3 regions of the Bacillus sp. ISL-46 genome follow, and region 2 is predicted to be linked to each of the others. Evidence: riboswitches for the same ligand, from Rfam matches in the RefSeq annotation. Region 2 holds a riboswitch; each other region holds the start of a gene.
The links. Region 2 has a riboswitch for S-adenosylmethionine ahead of mtnK (S-methyl-5-thioribose kinase). Riboswitches for the same ligand answer to the same signal wherever they lie in the genome.

Region 1: another riboswitch for S-adenosylmethionine. It lies ahead of metK (methionine adenosyltransferase); the one in region 2 lies ahead of mtnK (S-methyl-5-thioribose kinase).
Region 3: another riboswitch for S-adenosylmethionine. It lies ahead of J7E67_RS13135 (methionine biosynthesis PLP-dependent protein); the one in region 2 lies ahead of mtnK (S-methyl-5-thioribose kinase).

Annotation. Positions count from the first base shown of each region.
Region 1 covers NZ_JAGGQR010000077.1:4,858-8,056, reverse strand. The annotation lists gene metK (methionine adenosyltransferase) at 65-1,264, opposite strand; SAM riboswitch class I at 1,465-1,604, opposite strand; gene pckA (phosphoenolpyruvate carboxykinase (ATP)) at 1,852-3,199, shown strand, end outside.
Region 2 covers NZ_JAGGQR010000027.1:92,430-95,628, reverse strand. The annotation lists gene J7E67_RS15495 (pyridoxal phosphate-dependent aminotransferase) at 1-534, opposite strand, end outside; gene J7E67_RS15490 (carbon-nitrogen family hydrolase) at 653-1,438, shown strand; SAM riboswitch class I at 1,507-1,658, shown strand; gene mtnK (S-methyl-5-thioribose kinase) at 1,762-2,946, shown strand; gene J7E67_RS15480 (thiamine pyrophosphate-dependent enzyme) at 3,151-3,199, opposite strand, start outside.
Region 3 covers NZ_JAGGQR010000020.1:42,865-46,063, reverse strand. The annotation lists gene metC (cystathionine beta-lyase) at 1-483, opposite strand, end outside; gene J7E67_RS13135 (methionine biosynthesis PLP-dependent protein) at 483-1,595, opposite strand; SAM riboswitch class I at 1,677-1,791, opposite strand; gene J7E67_RS13130 (asparagine synthase-related protein) at 2,196-3,199, shown strand, end outside.

The DNA of each region.
Region 1 (3,199 bases), on a different contig from region 2:
CATGTAGTATGTAACTCCCTTTGTATTGTCTAGCTCCAGCGCCAAGGCGCTTTTGCTTTTCTATTTATAGATTTGCTTGTTGGCGTAATGTTTCTACTTTATCTGTGCGCTCCCAAGGAAGATCCACATCTGTACGGCCAAAGTGACCATAAGCTGCTGTTTGTTGGTAAATTGGGCGACGAAGATCCAACATATTAATGATACCTGCAGGGCGAAGGTCGAAGTTTTCACTTACTAGGTCAACTAACACGTCTTCGCTCAATTTACCTGTACCAAACGTATCAACTGCAATCGAAACGGGTCTAGCAACTCCAATTGCATAGGCAAGTTGAACTTCTACCTTATCAGCAAGGCCAGCAGCAACGATATTTTTGGCAACATAACGTGCTGCGTAGGCAGCTGAACGGTCCACTTTTGTAGGATCCTTACCAGAGAAGGCACCACCGCCATGGCGAGCATATCCACCATACGTATCAACGATGATTTTACGACCTGTTAAGCCAGCATCCCCTTGTGGTCCGCCAATAACGAAACGGCCGGTTGGATTAATAAAGTATTTTGTCTTTTCATCGATTAATTCTTTTGGAACTACCGGATTAATAACATATTCCTTCAAGTTACGTTGAATTTGCTCTAACTCAACTTCAGGATTGTGTTGAGTGGAAATAACAATCGTATCAATGCGTACTGGTTTATCGTTCTCATCATATTCAACCGTTACTTGTGTTTTTCCGTCTGGACGTAAGTAATCAAGAACCTTATCTTTACGTACTTCTGTTAAACGGCGAGCAAGTTTGTGCGCTAGTGAAATGGGAAGAGGCATAAGCTCTTTTGTTTCATTACAAGCAAAACCAAACATTAAACCTTGGTCCCCTGCACCAATTGCTTCGATTTGTTCATCAGACATTTGACCTTCACGCGCTTCCAAAGCTTGGTCAACACCCATCGCGATATCTGGAGACTGTTCATCAATAGATGTTAAAACAGCACAGGTTTCTGAGTCAAAACCGAATTTCGCCCGATTGTAGCCGATGTTTTTAATCGTTTCACGAACAATTTTTGGAATATCCACGTAGGTAGATGTGGTGATTTCTCCTGCTACTAGCACTAGTCCTGTTGTTACTGAAGTTTCAGCCGCAACCCGGGCATTAGCATCCCTTGCTAAAATAGCATCTAAAATGGAATCAGAAATTTGGTCACAGATCTTATCAGGATGACCCTCAGTAACTGATTCAGAAGTGAACAAACGACGTTTTGTTGACATCTGAATTCCTCCTATAATATGAGATAATCGAGGTTTTAGGAAGGTTACAGGAATACTTCCTTAAACATCGAGAATTTGATACGGTACTCATTCCCTTAGTATGTAATAAACAAAGGATTTTTATTAGAGACTCTTTTCATAAAGGACTTATACAAAACAAAAAACCTTACCAGAGAGGAAAGGTTGTTCCGGGCCTTTCGCTCTTATCGTTCAAGGTCAAAGCCTTGCGTCAGATTAGCACCTTCGCATCCTGAAAAGGACCTTTTAAGTGGTCAATCTTTTCATACTGCAGGTTGCTGGGTTTCATTGGGCCTGTCCCTCCACCAGCTCAGGATAAGAGAGTATCCGTTCAACTTAGAATAATATCACACTGCCCAACAATGTCAATGAATTTTTTAAGAAATGTTTTTCAACAAAATGGGAAATATACGAAATATGTTAGTATCTTTTATAAATTTTTTTTATATCTTCAATTAAAGTTTTATAATATATAAATCCAGTTAAATAGGATACATCAATTCAGCTAATGTGTTATACTTTTTATATTATTAACAACCTAAAAACGAAATAAAGGAAGGTCTCATTAAATGAATTCTGTTGATACTCCTAATGAATTAAATCAATTGTTAAATGAAAGTCATGTTCATGTGCAATTATCTGTTCCTCAATTAGTTGAGAAAGTCTTAACCCGTCATGAAGGAGCATTAACTTCTACGGGAGCAATTAGTGTCGCTACTGGAAAGTATACTGGCCGGTCTCCACAGGATAAATTCATTGTTTTAGAAGATTCAACTAAAGACAAAATTGAATGGGGAACTACCAATCAACCAATTTCAGAGCCGGTTTTTACAAAGCTTTATCAAAAGGTCATTAATTATTTACAACAGAAAAATGAGATTTTTGTTTTTAAAGGATTTGCGGGTGCTGATAAAAAATCACGTTTATCCATCCAAGTGGTAAATGAATTAGCTTGGCAAAATTTATTTGTACACCAGTTATTTATTCGCCCGTCGGATGATGAACTACTTGCCCATGATGCTGGATTTACCGTTATTTCTGCACCTAATTTCAAGGCAGATCCGGCTATCGATGGTACCAACTCGGAAGCTTTTATTATGATTTCTTTTGAAAAAAGAATTGTTTTAATAGGTGGTACAGAATACGCAGGGGAAATGAAAAAGTCGATTTTTTCTGTAATGAATTATTTACTGCCTGAAAACAATATTTTTTCGATGCACTGTTCTGCCAATGTTGGGATTGAAGGCGATGTTGCTTTATTCTTTGGCTTGTCTGGAACTGGCAAAACAACCTTATCAGCGGATTCCAATCGTCGATTAATTGGTGATGATGAGCACGGTTGGTCCTCCAATGGTGTCTTTAATATCGAGGGGGGCTGCTACGCAAAATGTATCAATCTTTCTCGTGAAAAGGAGCCGCAAATCTTTGATGCCATCCGCTTTGGAACTGTCCTAGAAAATGTAACATTGAATCAGGAATCAAGAATCTCTGATTATGATGATGGAACGTTGACCGAAAATACACGTGCCGCTTATCCGATTGACGCAATTGATAATATTGTTCAACCAAGTATCGCTGGCCATCCAAATACGATTGTCTTTTTAACCGCTGATGCATTCGGTGTCTTGCCTCCAATTTCAAAATTAACAAAGGAACAAGCAATGTATCACTTTTTAAGTGGCTACACCTCAAAACTAGCCGGAACAGAGCGTGGAATAACGTCACCACAAGCTACCTTCTCCACTTGCTTTGGTGCTCCATTCCTGCCGCTGCCTGCGACTCGTTACGCAGAAATGCTCGGTGAAAAAATACTTGAGCACAATGCCAATGTTTTTCTTGTCAATACTGGCTGGACCGGCGGCGAATATGGGGTCGGTAATCGAATGAAACTTTCCTACACGCGCGCTATGGTTGAAG
Region 2 (3,199 bases):
ATTAGGATAATTGAGGAACATTAACTTTGCTTTTGATAAAACAGACTTATCCAGTTCGCAATAATCCGGTAGAAAGTTATTTTCCTCTCGTAACGGCATCGTAACCATTTCAGCTTTTGCAAGAGCAACCCCAGACCAATAATCCGGGTAACCGGGGTCAGGTACAAGGATGGTATCCCCCGGATTTAATATGCATTGAGGAATTTCGACAAGTCCTGCTTTACCCCCAAACAAAATCGCCACTTCTTTATCCGGATCAATGGTCACTCCATATTCTCTTAAATAAAAATCAGCGGCAGCCTGTTTTAAATAACGATGTCCCTGAAAAGGAGAATATTTATGATTTAATGGATTCGCTGCTGCATCTTGAAGTTTTTTAACAATATGAGAAGGCGTTGGCTGATCAGGGTTGCCTTGCCCTAAATTAATCACATCAAACCCTTGTGAAATATATTCCCCTACTTTTTTAACAAGTGAAGCAAAAAATTGCTTCGGAAGACTAGTTAATAATTCTGATGGAGGAAATTGCTTCATTGTTCTCACCTGCTTAATTTTTTATAAGAATCATTGTGAAATTCTAGTCACAAATGATATAACTTTTATAACGGCTTGTAAAGAAAAAATTCCGAAATTTCAAACGAGGTGAAGATTCGTGAAATTAAAAATTTCATGTCTGCAAATGGATATCGTCTTCGGTGATCCCAATAAAAACTACCAAACTGCCGAAAGACTCATTGAAAATGCACTGACTGAACAACCCGATATCATTGTCCTTCCGGAACTATGGACAACGGGATATGACTTGACGCGCCTGAATGAAATTGCAGACCCAAAAGCAGTACAAACGATTGAATTTCTCAGAAAAGCAGCACAACAAAATCAGGTTCATTTCGTTGGCGGCTCAGTTGCGAACCGTGAAGAAACAGGAGTAAAAAATACTCTCCTCATCATCAATAAAGATGGCACGCTTGTACACCGGTATAGTAAACTACATCTTTTTAAACTCATGAATGAGCATGTTTTCTTAGAGCCTGGCGCCGAGAAGGGACTTTTTCAACTTGATAATCACCATTTTGCTGGGGCTATCTGTTATGATATCCGGTTTCCAGAGTGGATACGCGCTCACACATCCGAAGGTGCAGAAGCACTGTTTGTTGTGGCCGAATGGCCTGCACCTAGATTGTCCCACTGGAGGGCCCTTTTAATTGCAAGAGCAATTGAAAATCAATGTTATGTAATTGCCTGTAACCGTTCTGGAAATGACCCGAATAACCATTTTGCTGGTCACTCGATGATTATTGACCCGTGGGGTGAGGTTATTGCTGAGGCTGGAATGAAGGAAGAAATCCTATCGGCTGAAATTGAGATGGACATAGTCAAGGAGGTCCGTAAGCAAATTCCTATTTTCACGGATAGAAAACCAGAATTCTATAAATAATAATTTTCAAAAAATATTGACACTTTCTCTTTGTTACTGATATGATTTTTACCAGTTAAATAGATTTTCTCTTATCATGAGCTGGCTGAGGGATTTGGCCCTTTGAAGCCCAGCAACCGACCGGAAACCCATTGAAATGGGGCGCTTTTTGCGCCGGGGATCCCCCTTTAAGGCACGGTGCTAATTCCAACAGAAGGATTATCTTTCTGAGAGATAAGAGGTGCGACAGACAATATTGTCTATCAGCCTCTTTCAGATGAGAAAGAGGCTTTTTTAGTGCCTGCGTGCATAATTAAGCCTCCCAAAAACGAGGAGGAACCATAATGAGTCTACTAAAACAAAAAACATACCAGCCTTTAACAAACGAGAGTGCAGTTGAACTGGCACTTGAGTTGAAAATTTTTGACCAGCATGCAAAACTTTCCTGCAAGGAGATTGGCGATGGGAATCTCAATCTAGTCTTTCATATTGTTGAAGAATTAGATGGAAAAAGTGTTATTATCAAACAAGCTCTCCCTTATGCAAAGGTAGTTGGCGAAAGCTGGCCATTAACTTTGAAAAGAGCAAAGATTGAAGCGGATGCCTTAAAAATTTTCGGACAGATTGCTCCAGATTATGTGCCCCAAGTTTTTTTCACAGATGATGTCCTAGCTGTAACCGTAATGGAGGACCTTTCCCATCTGTCAATCGCAAGAACTGGCTTTATCAAAGGAGAAACCTATCCATTAATTTCAAAGCATCTAGGTGAATATCTTGCAAAAACATTATTTTACACTTCTGATTACGGATTAACCCCTTCCGTAAAAAAGGAATATGTACAACAGTTTATCAATCCCGAGCTTTGCAAAATAACTGAAGATTTAATCTTCACCGATCCTTTTATTGATGCAGAAACCAACGATTTCGAGGAAGGACTGCGTCCTGTCGTCGAAGAGCTTTGGCAGGATGATGAACTAAAGTTTCATGTAAATATTTTGAAGAAATGCTTTTTAACAGAGGCTGAAGTTCTCCTCCATGGTGATCTTCATACCGGAAGTGTTTTTGCCGATAATTATGAAACAAAAGTAATCGATCCCGAATTTTCTTTCTACGGACCAGCTGGATTTGATATCGGCCAAGTAATTGCAAATCTTCTCTTCCAGGTAATAGCAAATGTTGAAGAACGTGATCTATTCCTCAATCATATTGAAACGGTATGGAGTGTATTTGAGGATCAATTTACACTATTATGGAATACGGAGAATAAAGACGATTACGCTAAATCCTCTACCTTTCTAAACTATAATTTAACTAAGTTTTTTGAGGACTCGATCGGCTTTGCCGGCTGCGAATTAATCAGAAGGACAATTGGTCTTGCTCATGTTGCTGATTTAGATGGGATCGAGGATGCTCAAACTAGATTCACTGCAAAACAGAAAACACTAGGTCTTGGGAAAGTCCTAATCAAACAACGAAAAGAAATCAAAAATCTTACTGCTTTCATAGCAACTGTAAAAGAAACACTTTAATATAGAAAAAGCAATCCAACTCGGATTGCTTTTCTAGTCAAGTTAAAATATATTGGCTTTTCAACAGGTCAATTAGCAGGCACAAATATTTAATGAAAAATAGGTAGGTTAGACTCAGACAAAATAAAAAATTGCCGAGAAAAAATACCCTTTCTCGACAATCTGACACTTCCCAAAGGATGTGTTTTTTTGATTTGCTTTTTTTTACAGCATAGGATTTTTATTCTTTGCTTTGAGTCTTTGCCATCTTTTC
Region 3 (3,199 bases), on a different contig from region 2:
AATTGCCTTAATGTCAGTCACTTTCATTAATGGATTCGATGGTGTTTCCACATAAAACGCTTTTGTATTTGCCTGAATGGCTTGTTTTACTTCATTTAAATTCGTCATATCGACGAAGGTATGTTCAATTCCGAGCCGCGTAAGAACCTCTGTGACCATTCGAAACGTACCACCATAGACATCTTCCGTAATGACAATATGATCCCCGGCAGAAAGCAGGAGAAATGCCGTCGAAATGGCGGCCATGCCGGATGCAAAGGCAAATCCTTTTATCCCGCCCTCGAGTTCCGCAATCACATCTTCAAGTGCTTCCCTTGTCGGATTTAAACTACGGCCATAATCGTATTTGCCAAACTGATCGAAATCAGATTGATGGAAAGTGGATGCATGTTGAATGGGTACACTAACTGCTCCAGTTGTGGGATCAATTTTATGCTTATTATGAAGGAGCCTGGTTTCAAAGGTATACTCTTCGTGTGCCATTATGCAATCACTCCTTCTTGAACATGGGCAAAAGCTTTTTGCAAATCTTCAATTATATCTTGTGAATCCTCAATTCCAACGGAAAAACGTAATAAACGATTGCAGACACCTGCTTGAATTCGAATTTCTTCTGGAATATCGGCATGAGTTTGTGTTGCCGGATAGGTAATAAAACTTTCTGTACCACCTAAACTTTCCGCAAAACTGATCAGCCCTAACCCTTGTAAAAATGGATTAACCCATTTTTCTTCCTTTATTCTAAATGAAACCATTCCACCACGTCCTGGGTAGAGCACATCTGTAACTGCACCATGCTTGGAAAGAAATTCAACGATATTCTTTGCATTTTTTTCATGTCTCTCCATTCGAAGGGACAATGTTTTCATTCCGCGCATTAATAGCCAAGAATCGAATGGACTTAAAACCGCTCCGGCACCGTTATGATGAAAGGCCAATGCTTCACAAAGTTCTTTTCCTTTTGCGACTACTAGACCAGCAAGGACATCATTATGACCTCCTAAGTATTTCGTTGCACTGTGGATAACAATATCGGCGCCAAGGGTTATCGGCTGCTGTAACAGTGGAGTATAGAAAGTGTTATCCACGATTAATAATAATCCGTGCTGTTTGGCAATTTTTGAAACTGCCGCAATATCAGATTCCTGCATAAGCGGATTGGTTGGTGTTTCTAAGAAAATAGCTTTTGTTTGCGGGGTAATTTTCTTTTCAATCTCTTCCGGACAACAGGTATTCACATATTGAGTAGTTAAGCCCCATTTTTTATAGCCCTTTTCTAATAGACGGTAGGTACCTCCATACAAATCTTCACTAACGATCCATTCGTCACCAGATTCAAATAGAGCAAGGATAAGTTGAATAGCAGCCATACCAGAACTGCATGCAAATCCCTGATCAGCACTCTCTAAATCAGCGATTGTTTTCTCAAGGAGCTGGCGTGTTGGATTTCCTGTGCGTGTATAGTCAAATCCAGTTGATTGTCCAATTCCCTCATGCCGGAAGGCTGTTGAGAAGTATACAGGAGGATTTACGGTTCCAGTTGTTGTTTCACTGCGATTTCCAATTTGGGCAAGTTTCGTTTCAATTTTGTACATTATGCACACTCCTCGTTTTATATAAATAAAAAAAGTCTTCTATAAGAAGAAGACTTTTGTCAGATTACACATTTGTCATTCTTCTTATCTCGCAAATTAGCGAATAATTTGCAGGACTTAGCACCTTTTCAATAGCGAGCCATTGATGGTTGCTGAGGTGTCGCAGGGCCATTCCCTCAACCTCTCTTGATAAGAAAGTAATATTTAGATTATTTATAAAATTTACTACAATTCCATGGGAGTGTCAATTACTTTTTATAAATCCATATAATAATGTTGAAATTAGAGTTAAATATCGGATCATTAAAATATAATCTTCCTTTATGAAAAATAGTTGACACTGATAGTATGAGGCTATATTATAAGTTTATCGGATGTTCGTAATAAAGAACTTATATGGAATATTATATAGGTAATAAGTTATAAGATTAATTAGATTTTAGACTATTTAACTTAAAAAATAATTCAAAAATTAGGGACTTTTGATTCGAATGAATTTCCCTGAACTTAAGTATGGTCTAAGTGTTCTTTTTAATGAACTAATAAAAAACTTTAAAGTAATAGATAATATGAAATTTGTTAGCCTGGCAGGAGGAAATGATGAGCGCGATAGCCGGAATTTATCATTTAAACGATGAACCTATCAATCTAGAGCACGGAAATCGAATAATGAAAGAACTAGAAAAATATCCGGCTGATGATATTCAAACTTGGCATAGTGACAAAGTCTTCCTTGGTTGCCATGCACAGTGGATTACACCTGAGTCAGTAGGTGAAAAACTTCCTTATTATGATTATGAACGAAAGTTAGCGATAACCGCCGATGCGATTATAGATAATAGGGTCGAATTATTTGAAAAATTACAAATTGATAATAGAAAGAGAAAAAATATCACTGATAGCGAATTAATTTTACTTTCTTATTATAAATGGGGAGAAGAATCACCTAAGTATTTGGTTGGTGATTTTGCCTTTATGATTTGGGATGAAAGAAAGCAGCAGCTTTTTGGGGCTAGGGATTTTTCAGGAAATAGGACACTCTATTTTCATCATAATCATCAAAGGTTTGCATTTAGCACAGTTATTCACCCATTGTTGAAATTGTCCTATATAGAGAAAAAACTAAATGAGAATTGGATAGCAGAGTTTTTGGCCAATCCAGGTATGTTCGAATCTGTAGATCCTTCTTCAACAGTTTTTCAGGATATCCAGCAAATCCCTCCGTCTCATTCTATAAAAATGGTAAAGGGAAAATTAAATATTTCAAGATATTGTAAGTTGCCTGAAGGAGAAAAATTGCAATTAAAGTCAAACTTTGAATATGAAGAGGCTTTTAAAGACATTTTTCAGAGGGCTGTAAATGATCGTATTCGTACCTTTCATAAAGTAGGAGCCCATCTAAGCGGTGGTTTAGATTCAGGATCAGTTGCAAGCTTTGCAGCTAATTCTCTAGGCAAAAAGAATAAAAAATTATACACCTATAGTTATGTTCCTTTACAAGGTTTTGAGGATTGGACACCAAAAAGCAGGGTTGCAAATGAAAGGCCTTTTATTGAATCAACTGTTAATTATGTAGGTAATATAGAGGCGGAGTATTTAGATTT